Regions from separate parts of the Sphingobium sp. B8D3A genome, predicted to be linked through region 3. Evidence: predicted binding sites of a transcription regulator. Region 3 holds the regulator's gene; each other region holds the start of a gene.
The links. Region 3 encodes LexA, which represses DNA repair genes until DNA is damaged. Its sites were predicted from a motif close to GTTCCNCNCTTGTTCT; they were not measured.

Region 1: M2342_RS10250 (LexA family protein) is a predicted target of LexA. The motif match lies at 1,803-1,818, and genes of this name have one in related genera.
Region 2: rmuC (DNA recombination protein RmuC) is a predicted target of LexA. The motif match lies at 1,604-1,619, and genes of this name have one in related genera.
Region 4: uvrA (excinuclease ABC subunit UvrA) is a predicted target of LexA. The motif match lies at 1,937-1,952, and genes of this name have one in related genera.

Annotation. Positions count from the first base shown of each region.
Region 1 is NZ_JAOQOS010000001.1:2,208,812-2,212,621, forward strand. Features, by position in the region: gene M2342_RS10235 (hypothetical protein) at 43-306, opposite strand; gene M2342_RS10240 (hypothetical protein) at 492-1,211, shown strand; gene M2342_RS10245 (hypothetical protein) at 1,505-1,753, shown strand; gene M2342_RS10250 (LexA family protein) at 1,859-2,296, shown strand; gene M2342_RS10255 (Y-family DNA polymerase) at 2,307-3,569, shown strand; gene M2342_RS10260 (hypothetical protein) at 3,582-3,810, opposite strand, start outside.
Region 2 is NZ_JAOQOS010000001.1:1,886,335-1,890,144, reverse strand. Features, by position in the region: gene M2342_RS08675 (HAD family hydrolase) at 1-133, shown strand, start outside; gene rmuC (DNA recombination protein RmuC) at 130-1,518, opposite strand; gene M2342_RS08665 (YbjN domain-containing protein) at 1,651-2,163, opposite strand; gene M2342_RS08660 (PA0069 family radical SAM protein) at 2,271-3,350, shown strand; gene M2342_RS08655 (PEPxxWA-CTERM sorting domain-containing protein) at 3,377-3,810, opposite strand, start outside.
Region 3 is NZ_JAOQOS010000001.1:2,357,993-2,361,802, reverse strand. Features, by position in the region: gene M2342_RS10985 (ComEC/Rec2 family competence protein) at 1-2,042, shown strand, start outside; gene lexA (transcriptional repressor LexA) at 2,067-2,771, opposite strand; gene M2342_RS10975 (bestrophin family protein) at 2,897-3,793, opposite strand.
Region 4 is NZ_JAOQOS010000001.1:1,181,339-1,185,148, forward strand. Features, by position in the region: gene uvrA (excinuclease ABC subunit UvrA) at 1-1,929, opposite strand, end outside; gene M2342_RS05360 (hypothetical protein) at 2,130-2,492, shown strand; gene M2342_RS05365 (Crp/Fnr family transcriptional regulator) at 2,527-3,303, opposite strand; gene M2342_RS05370 (hypothetical protein) at 3,457-3,810, shown strand, end outside.

The DNA.
Region 1 (3,810 bases), 150 kb from region 3:
GGCTGGAAGGGTAGGAAAGGCTTGGTTAGCTGACGTTTGTCATCATTCAGCACTGTCGCGTGACGCTCGGATTAGAGCGCGGAAAAGAAGAAAGCCACCAGCCACCAGCACCGCCACGAACCATATGGCAAGCAATGCCAATACGGTTTTTCCGAATAAGGAAGCATCTGACCATTTCCGGATGAACGGCCCAATCAAAACCGCCGGGGCAATAGCCAACAGGAAATACTTCGCCTCGTTTCGTTTGGATTGGCGCAGTCCGTGAAAACGAACACCTGCGGTCTTCCCGTGGAATTGGTGCCTCAAAAATCTTTCCTCGCGACTGGTCCAACGCGAGACGATTTTCCCAATTTTCGCGAATAGTCGGGGCATCTGACAACGCTAAGCGGTGTCGGCAGTCTCCGCAACGTCGTGGTGTCTGGACTGGCAGCTTTCAGCATCCATTTTCTCGCTTTGCCACGCTCGCAAAGTCGGTAAACATCACGTGAACCTTGTGGGGGGTCATCGTGGGTAAGAATCGTTTTCGCGCGCAAGCCGGTGCTGCGGCGCTGGTCATTTTGTCTGGATGCTCGGAGCAAGGACCTCCCGACAGCACGACTGCCGGAAACGGCGCCGCCGTCGCCGCTGCAGCAAAGACCGAGGCCCCGACAAAGACGCCCGATGGAAGGCTGTATGTCTCGGCCCAGACCATGTTCGATAAGTTCAAGAATGGCGTGGTGTATTGCTATCGTCCTGGCGACGGCGACAGCTGCGATAACGTGCAATATGCCGAGACAGTCGTCAGCCCGACCCAAGTGAACACGATGACCGTCTACAAATGGGACAGTGCCGAGAAGCATGTGATGCGAGATCGGCAGATGCTCAAAGGCGACGCGATCTGTGTGACCACCGACGAATGGTCTGTGGAGCGGGCCAATTTCTACATCACGGCCGACAATGTCGCCAAGATCCAATCCACCGACATCAGCGCCCAACCGGCCACTCTCGAGACATGGCGTAAGGATCTGCGCGAGCGCTGGGCTGGCGTGATGGGACATGAGTTCTGTTACCGCTACGCCCTGCGGCTCGATGAAAAGGGCGAAACGCACGGCGGCGAGTTCGAGGAGTTCAAGTTCTCCGGCGGCGTGCTGCAGCCGGCAGAAAAGCCGGTCTATCTGAACACCTATGAACGCAAGGATCTGGACGCGTTGACGCTGCGGCCGCGAAACTAGGTGAGCCGCTGGCTGGCAAATATGCGGGGGAAATCATGACGACGGCTGTGTCTTGCAAGCTTTGTTACGGAAACGGATCGAGGGCATACGGGGCGGTATGCGAGGGATGCGGCGGTGCCGGATCCGTCCACGTTCTTGAACCCGCCACTCCGTGCAAACTCTGCTCCGGAAATGGCTCGAGGGCTTACGGTGCGATTTGTGAAGGATGCGGTGGCTGCGGCTATGCGGGCCGCATTGGCGGATCATCAGCCGCGGCAGGAGCGACTACGGCGCCGGGGCAGATTCTTGCGACCGTGGATAATTCCGAGATCCTGACAGAACTGCGGGCGATCAAGAACGCGACCGCCAGTTCAGCGCAACAGATCGCGGAAATGAGCTCCATCGCCTATTTTGTTGGCGTGTTCATATCGATGGGCATGAATTTCGCTGTTGGGCACGGCTTGGGCGCGCTGCTGGTGTGCTGGCTGTCATGGCTCAACGTCGGCTATGTCGTCGTCGGCCTGGCCACCGGCACTTACGCGACCCCTGCCCCGGCGTCGTAGCGTCGCCGCGCTCCTGGCGCAGGAAAGCGACGAACTGCACATCTGGGATGTTCCCAATCTGTTCTCTTTGGCGTTATGTGGGGTGACGAGCCAGGGAATCTGATCATGCTGCTGCCAATCGCGCAGCCGGTCCCGCTCGCCGATATGGCGCCGGGCATCCGGTTCAAGCCGATCGGCGTGGCGGGCGCCGGCTTTCCAAGCCCCGCCCAGGACTGGGAGGAAGACGCCATTAATCTGGCGGAGTTGCTGCGGCTCAACCGGGCCGGCAGCTTCGTGTTCCGCATCGATGGCTCCAGCATGATCGATGCCGGCATTTCCGACCGGGACGTGGTGGTGGTGGACCGCGATGTGACGCCGCGCAACGGCCATATCGTCATCGCGATCGTCGCCGGTGGCTTTGTGTGCCGCCAGCTCGTCTACCGGGGCGGCGTGCCCTATCTGGAAGCGCGCAACAGCCGGCAGAGCTATGCCGACCATCTGGCGGACGAGACCACCGAGATTTGGGGCGTGGTGCGCGCCGGCGTGCGCGACTATCAGCGATGAGCTGGCAGCGATGAGCTGGGCGATCGTCGACGTGGAGAATATGTATGTCTCCAGCGAGCGGGTGTTCGACCCGCAGTTGCGGCGCGTGCCGGTGATCGTCCTCTCCAACAATGATGGCTGCGCGATCGCGCGGAGCGCCGAGGCGAAGGCGCTGCACATCAAGATGGGCGATCCGGTGTTCAAGATCCGCGATGTGATCAAGCGGCACGGCATCGCGCTGCGCTCATCCAACTACGAGCTCTATGCCGACATGAACCGCCGGTTCAACGCGGTGATCGGCGCGCATAGCGACCTGGTGGAGATCTATTCCATCGACGAGAGCTTTTATCGGCTGCCGACGCGTGCGGATGGGCTTGGCGATGTGGCGGCGGCGCATGCGCTGCGCGCCGCGATCCTGCGCACAGTGGGCCTGCCGACGCGGATCGGCCTGGGGCCGACGCGCACGCTCTCCAAGGTGGCGAATGCGCTGGCCAAGGCGACCGAGAAGGTTTGGGGCGGCGTCATCGACCTGCATGATGTGGAGCTGCGCGCGCGGCTGTTTGCGCAATGGCCGGTGACCGAGGTGTGGGGCATCGCGCGAGCACTGGCGGCGCGGCTGCAGCCGCTCGGCGTGCGCACCGTGGCCGATCTGGTCGCCCTGCCCCCGGCGGTGGCGCGCTCGGTCGGCACAGTCGTGCTCGAGCGCCTGGTGCTGGAGCTGAACGGGGTAGCGTGCGACGACTTCAAGCCCGAGCCGGAGGCGCGCAAGGCGACGGCAGTGACGCGCCAGTTCGGCGCGCCGGTGACCGATGTGGGCGAGCTGCGGGAGGCGATGGTGCGGCGCGCGGTGCGCGCGGCCGAGAAGCTGCGCGAGCAAAGCCTGATGGCGACGCGGATGATCGCGTTTGCGCATGGATCGCGGTTTCGGGCGAATGCGCCCTCGGCAAGCCGGCAGATGCGCCTCTCCCCGCCGAGCAATGATCCGCGCATCATCGCTGCACATGCGGGGCGCATGATGGAGGCGATGTATCAGCCGGGCGGCGTCTACACCAAATGCGGGGTGCTGCTGGAGGAGCTGGTGCCGGAGGGGACCGGGCAAGGCGACCTGTTCGTCCAGGCCGACCCGCGCGCGCGAGGGCTGCTGACGGCTATGGACGGGCTGAACGAGCGGTTCGGTCGGGGGACGATCCAGCTGGCAGCGCAGGGCTTTGGTGGGCGGACTTTCGATACCAAGCGGGGGCAGAAGAGCCCCTCCTGGACGACGGATATTCGGGAGATCCCGGTGGCGCGGTAGAACGCACATTGATCATTGGTGCTGGTTGGCAGCATTTGCAGCCTGTTGAAGCTTCCTACGTCGGCGGAACGCGAGGAGCGTGAGCGGACCGCCGACTGCAAATCCTAAGATGAGATTCTGAATAAAGTTCTTGCCGGGGCTCTGTGATTTATCGAACTCCGACCGCCTCTTCAGATAGGCGAGCTGCTTTTGCTCACTCAAGATCATGCCATTCTTGTCAGCGGCGCTGATGATCAACCAG
Region 2 (3,810 bases), 470 kb from region 3:
GATGGTGCCGGATCTAATGGCAACCACAGCGGAAATGCAGGACCTTTGCGCCCACATCGTCGAGGATCTGCACGCTGTGCGCGAGATCGTGCTGGCGTCGCTTTCGGAAGGCCGCGTGGTCGAACGACGCTAGTCCGCGCGCCCGGTGACTTGCTCGTCGGCCGTGGCATCGGCCTCCTGAGCGGCGCCCTCGCCCGGTGATGGCGCCGGCAAGCGCCCAAGCGCTTCGACCGGCTCGATCGCGTCGATCTCCCGCGATCCGGTTTCGACACTTAGATCCTTGAAGCGTCGCCCGGTCACCAACACGCGATTTTCGAAGCTGGAGACGAATTTATTATAGCTGGAAACCGAGCCATTGAGGCTGCGGCCGAGCGAAGAAAGATGCCCGGCGGCCACCGCCAGCCGCTCATACATCTCCTTGCCGAGCGCCGCGATCTGCTGGGTCTGTTCGGCCATTTTCTCCTGCCGCCAGACGCTTGCCACCGTGCGCGCAATGGCGACCAGATTGGTCGGCGTGGCCAGCAGCACGCGCTTCTCGAAGGCCCATTCCCACAGGCCGTCATCCTGCTCCAGCGCCGCCGCGAGGAAATGCTCGCCGGGGATGAACATCACGACATAGTCCGCCGCATCGCCGAAGCGCGTCCAGTAATCCTTGGCGCCAAGCTGCTGGGCGTGGTTGCGGATCGCGCCGGCATGGGCCTTGAGATGCCCGGCCCGCACCACCTCGTCCACGGCGTCGACCGCTTCCAGATAGGCGTTGAGCGAGCATTTGGCGTCGATGATGAGTTGCCGCCCCCCGGGCAGACGCACGATCACGTCCGGGCGCAAGCGCCCGTCAGCAGTATCCACCGAAACTTCTGAGCGGAAATCGGCGAACTGGCTGAGGCCCGCCATTTCCAGGACGTTACGCAATTGCTGTTCGCCCCAGCGCCCGCGCGCCTTGGGGCTGGAGCGCAGCGCATTCACCAGTCGCGCCGTCTCCACCCGCGCCTCGGCACTGCCCAGCCGAACCTGCTCAACGGCCTCGCGGAGCGCGGCGTAGCTATCCACCCGCTCCTTCTCGACCTTGCCCAGGCCTTCCTCATAGCGCTTGAGCGTGGTCTCGACCGGCTGCAGCAGCGCCTTGAGGCTGGCCTCGCTCTTCTCATGGGCCTGATGGAAGCGCTGGTCGGCGCGCTCGATGAGCAAACGTTGCGCCTCGTTCAGCAACTTGCCGGCGGTCTCACTGAACTGCGCAGACAATTGCTCGCGCGCCTCACCCAGCGCGCGAATCTGGGCCTCGAAGCCCTCCATCCGCGCCTTCTGATCGGCCTGGACTGCCGCGAGCATCCGTTCGGCCTCGTCACGCGCGCGATCGGTGTCCTCCAGTTTCGCACGCAAGGCTTCGGTCTCTTCCGCCCGGCTCGCCGCCACCGCGAGGTCGCGCAGCGCGGCGTTGCGCATATCCTCAAGGGTGGCGAGTCGGTCGGCGAGAGCCTTGCGCTCGGCCTCGACCGGTGCAGCCACGCGGGCGCGCATCAACCAGCCGGCGGCAAGCCCGACCAGCAGAAGAAGCAGACTGAGAACAAGGCTTTCAACGGTCACGGCAACTCGCGGCAAAACAGGAACGAAATGAGAACCTATCGCCCCTGCCCCACAAGCGCAAGCCCGTCACTCGATATGGCCCTGCTCGCGGAAGAAGCTGTTGAGGGCGCCGAGCATCGTCTGCCACCAGTCTACGACATCGGCGAAATTGCGCTGGGTCAGGCCCCCATAGGTCGTCACGTCATAAGTCAGGTCGAGCGAGCCATCCTCGTCCACCGCCATCTGGCTGAACCGGTTCTTGCGGTTCCACAAATTGGCGAGCTCTGGCGTGTTCTTGCCGTCATCCACGAAGCTGGTCGAGAAGTGCAGCGAGGCGCAGTTCTTCCCGTCCTCGCATTCATAAAAATAGATGTTGAAGTTGTAGCCGCTCGCCGCGCTGGTGATCATCGGGTTGCCGGTGGACTCACTCTGGCTCAGGCTGGCCTTGTAGCCGGCGTCCTGGATCGCCTTCACCACCGTCTCGGGCGCATTTGCGCAGACAAGCCCCTTGCCGCACGGTTCCTCATCGGCCGCATGAGCGGGCTCCGCCATCATCACAAACGCACATGCTGCAGCGGAAATCCAAGCGGTCGTCTTCATCGTCGTCCCCATTTGCTCGTTACGGCCACGGCCTTATCGCGATGAAGCGGACATCACCACACCGCAAAGCCTATTGCGGATATGTTCTTCATATGTTCTATTGGCGCATGACTGCGATCAAGGGGCGCGGCGCCCCGGCCAATGAGGTATCGAGCCGCTTCCACCTGCCCGCGCGCGAGGTCGATGGCGACTGGCTGGATGCGCGACTGGCGGACGAGGAGGACCAGCCGCCACCCCTGCGCACCACCGTGACGCTGGAGCAGGCGCGCACGATCATCACCCGCAACAATTCCCCTGACATTGGCTTTGAACAATCGGTGAATGCCTATCGGGGCTGCGAACATGGGTGCATTTATTGCTTTGCGCGGCCGAGCCATGCCCGGTTCGATCTCTCGCCGGGGCTGGACTTCGAGAGCCGGTTGTTCGCCAAGCCGGATGCAGCCAAGCTGCTGCGGCAGGAACTCGCCAGGCGCGCTTATGTGGTGAAGACCATTGCGATGGGGACAAACACCGACCCCTATCAGCCTATCGAGGCGCGGTATCGCATCACGCGGGCGTGCATCGAGGTGCTGGCGGACTGCCGCCATCCGCTGATGATTACCACCAAATCCAATCGGGTGCAGCGGGATCTCGATTTGCTGCGGCCAATGGCAGCGCAGGGGCTGGTCGCGGTGGCGATTTCGCTGACGACACTGGATGCCGGGCTGCACCGCAAGCTGGAGCCGCGCGCGCCCTCGCCTGCCAGTCGGCTCGCGGCGATCCGCGGGCTCTCACAGGCGGGGGTGCCGGCCCATGCCAGCCTGTCACCGATGATCCCGGCGATCAACGATCATGAGATCGAAGCACTTGTCGCGGCGGCCGCAGAGGCGGGCGCGCAATCGGTCTCGTTCATTCCGGTGCGACTGCCCTTCGAGGTCGCGCCGCTGTTCCGGGAGTGGCTCGATGCCCATTATCCAGACCGGGCCGCCAAGGTGATGAGCCTCATTCAGTCGATGCGCAGCGGGCGCGACAATGATCCCAATTTCGGCACGCGCATGCGTGGGTCCGGGGCTTATGCGGAGCTAATCGGCACGCGCTTCCGTGTCGCTCAGGCACGCCATGGCCTTGGCAAGGGCCGCCTTGCGCTGCGGCGCGATCTGTTCGTGCCGCCGTCTGATCAGGGCGATCTGTTCAGCATGCTGCGATGAACAGACCGCCCTTCGGTTATGTCAGATCAGTTGAAGGACACGCGCATCGTCGCCTTGCGACCGCGCAACGTGTAGCCAACCGCGCCGAAGCCGATGACCAGCATGGCCCAGACAGCCGGCTCAGGCACCGGCGGAGCGTTGGTTCCGTTTACGGCAATATTGTCGATGTTCGCCGAGGCGCCACCGACGACGAAGCCGAAGACGACCCGATCGACCAGATTGCTGGCGCCGGCGATGGTGGAGAAATCCCCGGAGAAGGTCGAGAGCAGGCTGAACACCGGCACCTGACCCGCAAAGCCGGTCACGCTGTAGAGCAGGTTGCTGTCCACGGTCGCCAGATCGAAGCTGTCCAGCGTGAAGCTCGCGCCGCCCGCCGTCAGATCGAACAGGCTGAGCGCCGTCCCGCCGCCAAAGCCGACGCTGGGCGCGCTATTACCCGAGCCGGTATCGACCACGGAAG
Region 3 (3,810 bases):
TGCTGGAGGCCGAGCGGGCGCAGCTACCGCTGTGGGTGCCGATCCTGCTGGGCGCCGGGATCATCGCCTGGTTCACCTTGCCTGCGCCACCGCAGTGGATGGCGTGGATCGCCTTCTGGCTGGGCGCCGCCGCTGCCTTTGGCGCCGTGGGGCGCGGAGGGCGATTGCCTGCTGCGCTGGCCATCGGGGCGGTGCTGTTGGCGGCGGGCTGTCTGCTGATCTGGGCCAAAGCGCTGCTCGTGGCGCAGCCGCCACTTTCGCGCGCCGCGGTGGTGGAGATGGAGGCTCGAGTCCTCTCGGCAACGCCCTTGGCTGCCCGGGGACTGGTGCGGCTGGAGGTCGCGCCGCTGTCCCGCCCTGACCTGCCGGCGCGGGTCCGCATCAACGCGGCGCCCGATCAGATGGCAGAGGAGATTGCCGCAGGGGACCGCATTGCCGTCCGAGCGCGGCTAATGCCGCCTGCACCGGCTGCCCTGCCGGGCGCTTATGATTTTGCGCGGGCGGCCTATTTTTCCGGCCTCGGCGCTACCGGGCGGGCACTCGGCAAAGTGCAGCGCCTCGATGCGGCAACCGCTGGCGGGGATGCGCGCGCGTCACTCGCCCACCACATCGCCGCGCGGTTGCCGGGGCCGGAAGGGACGATTGCGATCACGCTCGCCACGGGCAATCAGAACTGGATCAGCGAGGCGGATGCGGACGCGATGCGGCGCAGCGGGCTTGCCCATCTGCTCTCGATCAGTGGCTTGCACGTCTCCGCGCTGATCGGCGGCGTGATTCTCATCATGGTCAGTCTGCTTGCGCTGTCGCCGACCCTTGCGCTGCGCTGGCCGGTGCTGATGATCGCCGCCTGCGTGGGCGGCGCGGCGGGCATCGGATACACTGTGTTCACCGGGGCGCAGGTGCCGACGATCCGCTCCTGCATTGCCGCTCTGCTGGTGATCGCGGGCATGGCTCTGGGCCGCGAAGCAATCGGGCTGCGCTTGATCGCGACCGGCGCGCTGATCGTGATGATCTTCTGGCCCCAGGCTGTCATCGGCCCTAGCTTCCAGATGAGCTTCGTTGCCGTGACCGCAATCGTGGCGCTTTACGAATATCCCCCCGCACGGCGGCTGTTCGAGCGACGCGACGAGGGGCGGATAAAGCGCTGGACCCGCAGCCTCGGCGCCTTGCTGGCGACAGGTTTGCTGGTGGAGCTGGTGCTGACGCCGATTGCCTTCGCTCATTTTCATCGCTCCGGCCTGCTGGGCGCTGCGGCCAATATGATCGCCATTCCGCTCACAAGTTTCGTGGTGATGCCCGCCGAGGTGTTCGCGCTGGTACTCGATGCCGTCGGGCTGGGGGCTCCGGTCTGGTGGGTCGTCGGCGTGGCGCTCAAATTCCTGCTGTGGATTGCGCATAGTGTCGCCAGTCAGCCCTTTGCGACGCTGTCGCTGCCCGTCTCCAGCGGACTGGCCTTTGCGCTCGCCATGATCGGCCTCTTGTGGCTGATGCTCTGGCACACGGCGCTGCGCTGGTGGGGCTTGCCTCTGGTGGCTTTGGGTTTTCTTCTGACATTTCTGGCACCGTCCGCTGATGTGCTCGTCACCGCCGACGGCCATCATGTGGCGGTGCGCCTGGGCGACGGGCGGATGGCACTGCTGCGGGACCGAAGCGGGGACTATGTTCGCACGACTCTGGCCGAGGCGAGCGCTTATGACGGCGAGTTTGCGTCCCTCGCGCAGGCGCCGGACACGCGATGCACGCGGGACATGTGCGCGATGACATTGCCGGGCCGTACCGGCCAGCCGCCGGTTCACCTGCTGATCAGTCGCTCGCGCTTGCTCGTTCCCTATCCCGAGTTGGTGGCCGCCTGCGCACAGGCTGATCTTGTGATTGCCGACCGACGCCTGCCGCCCGGATGTGTGCCGCGCTGGGCAAAGCTGGATCGGCCCGCACTGAGTGCCATGGGGGGCGCACTGGTCCTGCTGGACAGCCGGGAGATCGTGCCGGGCCACGACCCGCGCAGTCGCCATCCCTGGATAGCGGGCACCGGCTCGCGCTAGAGCCAGCGTCCCAAACCGCCCGTCTCAGTTATAGCGCCGCAATAGCCCTGCGAGCCGACCCTGAATGCGCACCTGCCGCGCCTCATAGGTTTGCGGCTCATGATCGCGATTGGCGGGGTCGAGCCTCACCTTGCGGCCGTCATGATGGAAATATTTGAGCGTCGCTTCATTCTCGTCGATGAGGGCAACGACGATCTGGCCATCGCGCGCCGTCTCGGTCCGTTGGATCAGCGCGAAGTCACCGTCGAAAATCCCTGCTTCGATCATCGAGTCACCGGAGACTTCCAGAGCGTAATGATCGCCGGCGCCCAGCAATGCGGCCGGGACGGGCAGCATGGTATCGCTCTCCATTGCCTCGATGGGAAGACCAGCAGCGATACGCCCATGCAGCGGAATTTCGATCACGTCATTGGCGGCGATGGGGATCGTCCGCGCCGGCGCAGTGGGCACCTTGCGCAGCGGGGTCACGTTGGTGGCCGCCGCCGGCTCTTCCGTCCGCTCCGCCACGGGCATACCGTCCGGCAATTTGAGGATTTCGAGCGCCCGCGCACGATTGGGCAGCCTACGGATGAAGCCGCGCTCTTCCAGCGCGCTGATCAGCCGGTGGATGCCGGACTTCGACTTGAGGTCCAGCGCCTCCTTCATCTCCTCGAAACTGGGCGAGACGCCACCCTGATCGAGATGCTGCTTGATGTAGCTGAGCAGTTGCTGTTGCTTGGCGGTCAACATGAGTGGTTCCCCAATATGGAACGGACGGAGAACGTTTAGGAAACGAATCGAGCCACGTCAACACGGATCGGCCGAATATCTCGCGTTTCGGTGGGCTGGCGCTCCAGCCTTGCGCTAGCGAGCGATCAGGTCAGGATGTGCTGATCGGGCGCGATGGGCGCGGGGAGATCAGTCGCGCCGAGGCGGGCGAGCATTTCGCGTTCCACCGTCCGCGTCATAGCATCGAGCGGCAAATCGTTGGGATCATAGCCGAACGGGTCTTCCAGCTGATCGCCCAAGGCGTCCAGCCCGAAGAAGGTGTAGCTCGCCACCAGCACCGGAATGAGGGCCCACCAGCCCAGCGAACCAGCCAGGGCGAAAGGCAGCAACAGGCAGAAGACGTAGGTCGTGCGGTGGAGAATGAGCGAATAGGTGAACGGTACCGGCGTGCTGGCGATCCGCTCGCAGGCCGCCTGCACATCGCTGAGCGCCTTGAGCTGCCCCTCGATGAGCGAATGATGGATCGGGTTGATCCGCCCGTCTGCGGACAGGTGCAGGCAGTGCGCGCCCATCTCGTAGAGCACGGTGTCGGTAGGGTTCGGGGAGGTGCGCCAAGGCCCATCCTTTACCCACCTGCCGATCGCGGCCGCCTCGTCATGCTGGCGCAGGCGGGAAGCAAGACCGTTGGTGAAGCCGCAGATGCCGCGGAGCAGCGGGGTGCGTTCCTCCTCAGGCAGCGAGGAGGTGAGTCGCGCGAAGGAGCGGCTCGCGATGATCAGCGCGCCCCATTGCTTGCGACCCTCCCACCAGCGATCATAACAGGCGCTGTTGCGGAAGCTCATGAAGATGGAGAGCGACAGGCCGATCAGCGCGAATGGAATGCCGCTGATCTGCGCGAACAGCCCGGGCCAGGCGCGCGCCGCGAGAATGGCCGCCACGCTGGCCACGGCGATGCCCGCCAGCCGATGCTGGATATGCGGCATGATCGTGCCGCGATAGGCGAACAGCACTTCGAGCAAGCCAAGGCGGTTGCGAACGATCACGGGCGGACATCTCCTGC
Region 4 (3,810 bases), 1.2 Mb from region 3:
GGCGGTGAGCGAGCCCTGCGTCGCCAGCACATCGGCCAGCGTGCCCTGCGCGACGATCTCGCCGCCATGCACGCCGGCGCCCGGCCCCATGTCGACGATATGGTCGGCCGCGCGGATCGCGTCCTCATCATGCTCCACGACGATGACGGTGTTGCCGAGATCGCGCAGGCGCCTGAGCGTCACCAGCAGCATGTCGTTGTCGCGCTGGTGGAGGCCGATGCTCGGCTCGTCCAGCACATAGAGCACGCCGGAGAGGCCCGAGCCGATCTGGCTGGCGAGGCGAATGCGCTGGCTCTCGCCGCCCGAGAGCGTGCCGCTGGTGCGATCCAGATTAAGATAATCGAGGCCGACATTGTTGAGGAAGCCGAGCCGCTCGATAATCTCCTTGAGAATGGCCTTGGCGATCTGGTTCTGCTGATCGGTCAGATGCCGGGGCAGGGCGGTGAACCAGGCCAGCGCATCCACCACGCTCATGCGGGTGGGAGTGGCGATGTCCTGCATCGCGACCTTCACGGCCAGCGCCTCGGGCTTGAGGCGCGCGCCGCCGCAGGTCTCGCAGGGCTGCGCGGTCTGGAACTTGCCCAATTCCTCGCGCATCCAGGCGCTGTCCGTCTGCAGCATCCGGCGGTTGAGATTGCCGATCACGCCCTCGAACGGCTTGGAGACGCTGTAGCTCTTGCGCCCATCCTGGAAGGTGAGGGTGACCGGCTTGCCGCCCGTGCCGTGCAGGATGATGAGGCGCACCTCGCCCGGCAGTTCGCTCCACGGCGTCTCCAGGCTGAAGCCGAAGGCCTTGGCGAGGGAGGCGAGCACCTGCATGTAATAAGGGCTCGGCGGATTGGACTTGGCCCAGGGCACGATCGCGCCCTTTTTGAGGGTCAGCGCCTCATTGGGGACGACGAGTTGCTCGTCAAACTCCAGCTTCTCGCCCAGGCCATCGCAGGCCGGGCAAGCACCCTGCGGCGCGTTGAACGAGAACAGGCGCGGCTCGATCTCCTGAATGGTGAAGCCGCTGACCGGGCAGGCGAATTTTTCGGAGAAGATGATGCGGTTGGCCGGAATGCCGGCGTTTTTCATGCCGGTCTTGCCTTTGGCACTGCCTCCGTTCGCATCGAGCGAAGTCGAGATGCCAGCAGCGTTCTCCTCTTGTGTCTCGACTTCGCTCGACACGAACGGGGAGGGCGTGCTGCCCAGTTCCGCCACTGTCCCCTCAGCCAAATCCACATAAGCCAGCCCCTCAGCCAGCTTGAGCGCCGTCTCGAAGCTCTCCGCCAGCCGCTGCGCCATATCCTCGCGGACGACCACGCGGTCCACCACCACCTCAATGTCGTGCTTATACTTCTTGTCGAGCGCGGGGGCTTCCTCGATGGGGTAGAACTCGCCATCGATGCGCACGCGGGTGAAGCCGGCGCGCTGCCACTCGGCCAGTTCCTTGCGATACTCGCCCTTGCGGCCCCGCACGACCGGGGCGAGCAGATAGACCCGCGTCCCCTCCGGAAGCGCCAGCACGCGGTCGACCATCTGGCTCACCGTCTGCGCGCTGATCGGCAGGCCGGTGGCGGGGGAGTAAGGCACGCCCACGCGCGCCCACAGCAGGCGCATATAGTCGTAGATCTCGGTCACGGTCGCGACCGTGGAGCGCGGGTTGCGGCTGGTCGTCTTCTGCTCGATCGAGATGGCCGGCGAGAGGCCGTCGATATGCTCGACATCCGGCTTCTGCATCATTTCCAGGAACTGGCGCGCATAAGCGGAGAGGGACTCCACATAGCGCCGCTGCCCTTCGGCATAGATGGTGTCGAAGGCGAGGCTCGACTTGCCGCTGCCGGAGAGGCCCGTGATGACGACCAGCGCATCGCGCGGCAGATCCACGTCAATGCCCTTGAGATTGTGCTCGCGCGCGCCGCGCACCGAAATATGGGTAAGGCTCATGGGCGGTGTTCTATCTCTGTTCCTGAAGGGAATCCAGCGGCAAGGTTCAGCCAGAGGCACAGATAGGATCGCCCGAGGCCAGATGCGAGATGGCCCGACGGACATTCGCGCGATTGCACGTGCATCGAGTCTTGATCTTAATCATTGTACCAGCAGGCCGCTGCGTGGAATGCCCGGCCCGACAGACGACGGAGAACGACATGACCCTGGCACGTTACGCACGACTGGCGACCCTTGCAGGCACCATGATGGTTTCAGCCACCGTCGCGCTGGCGCAGGACACGCCGCAGGAGCAGGAAGAGCGGCGTGTGCTCCATGCCGAGCAGGCAAAGCTGGCTGCGCAGCAGATGAGCGATTTCGAAGCGCAGAAGAAAGCCATTGCCGACGAGCAGGCCGCGCGCGAACAGACCTATCGCGACGCGCTGGCGGCGCGGGATGCGAAGATCGCCGCCGAACAGGCGCAGGCCGCCGAGGCGCGGGCGAAGTGGGAAGCAGATGTCGCGGCCTGTCTGGCTGGCGACAAGACCAAATGCGCGCCGCTCCCGCCCAAGACCAGAAAGTAGGAGGCCGTCCCTGCGCGTCACCTCCTGGCAAACGCTAGGGGCTGACGTCGTGGACCAGATGCTCAAGCTCGGCGGGGTCCGGATAGACGCCCGCCAGCACGTGATCGAAATGGGTGCGCACCATGTCGTTGCATGAACAGGCGCGCTGACGCAGCCGATCCGCATCCAGCACGACGAGCGAGCCGCGCCGGGTCTGGACGAGCCCGTCGGTCTTGAAGCTCTTGATCAGGCGGCTGGCATAGCTGCGCGCAATGCCGAGAAGGGACCCGAATTCCTCCTGCGTCATCATCACCTGATTGTTGCCGGTGCGATCGACAGCGGCCGTCAGCCATTTGGCCGCCCGCATCTCCAGGCTGTGGACGGCGTTACACGCGACCGACTGGAAAATCTGGGCGAGCAGACAGTCCGCATAGCGGCTGAGCAGATCGCGAATGGCGGGAGAACTCGCTTTCAGCGTCTCCAGCGTCGCAGAATCGAACCGGGCGAAATAGCCGCCATGCATCACGCATGACCGGGAGTAAGCCGCCAGCCGCCCGCTGCTGACGATGCCGCCCACAGCGCCCTCACGGCCGACCATCGCGATCTCGACCGACGAGCCGTCGTCCATCAGCACGTGGAAAGTCGCGACCGCATCGCCAAGGGGGAAATAGGCGGCGACCACGGTATCGCCGGGGTCATACAGGGTCGCGCCCGTCGGCAGCCGCACGACGCGCGCTACCTTGGCCATCAGGGCCATATCGGCAGGGTTCAGCGCTGCCACCAGATTATTATGATCGATGCCGGGCGAGACGATGTCGTGCATGCGATGCATAACGATCAGCCCCCGCAGCAGTTCCCGTCTATGTTCAAAAGTGAACAGACATCCATCAACTCACCGCGCATAGAGGCACCGCAGAGCCGCGTTCATGATAGTAAACGGGCCGCAAAGGGTCAGTAACAGGGGCAGGCCGGCGCCTCTCGTTGAATGTTCGAGGAACCGGGGATGCTGAATGTTCTTTTGCTTGAAGATGAAATGCTTATCGCGCTCGACCTTGAGTTGACGTTGCGCGAATTGGGGGCGGATGAAGTCTATCCCGTCGCCACAGTGAGCCAGGCGATTACAGCTCTGGAAAGCGGCAATATCACCGGTGCGATCGTCGATTATAATCTGGGCGGCGAAACCTCGGAGCCGGTTTTGATGGAACTGGAGGCGCGCAAAATCCCGTTCGTGGTGATGAGCGGCTATCCGGACAGCAGCTATCTGGGCGATGGCACCAGGGATTGGCCAATGCTTCCCAAGCCGGCGGGGCTGAGCGCCCTGCGCGAGGTTCTTGCCAGC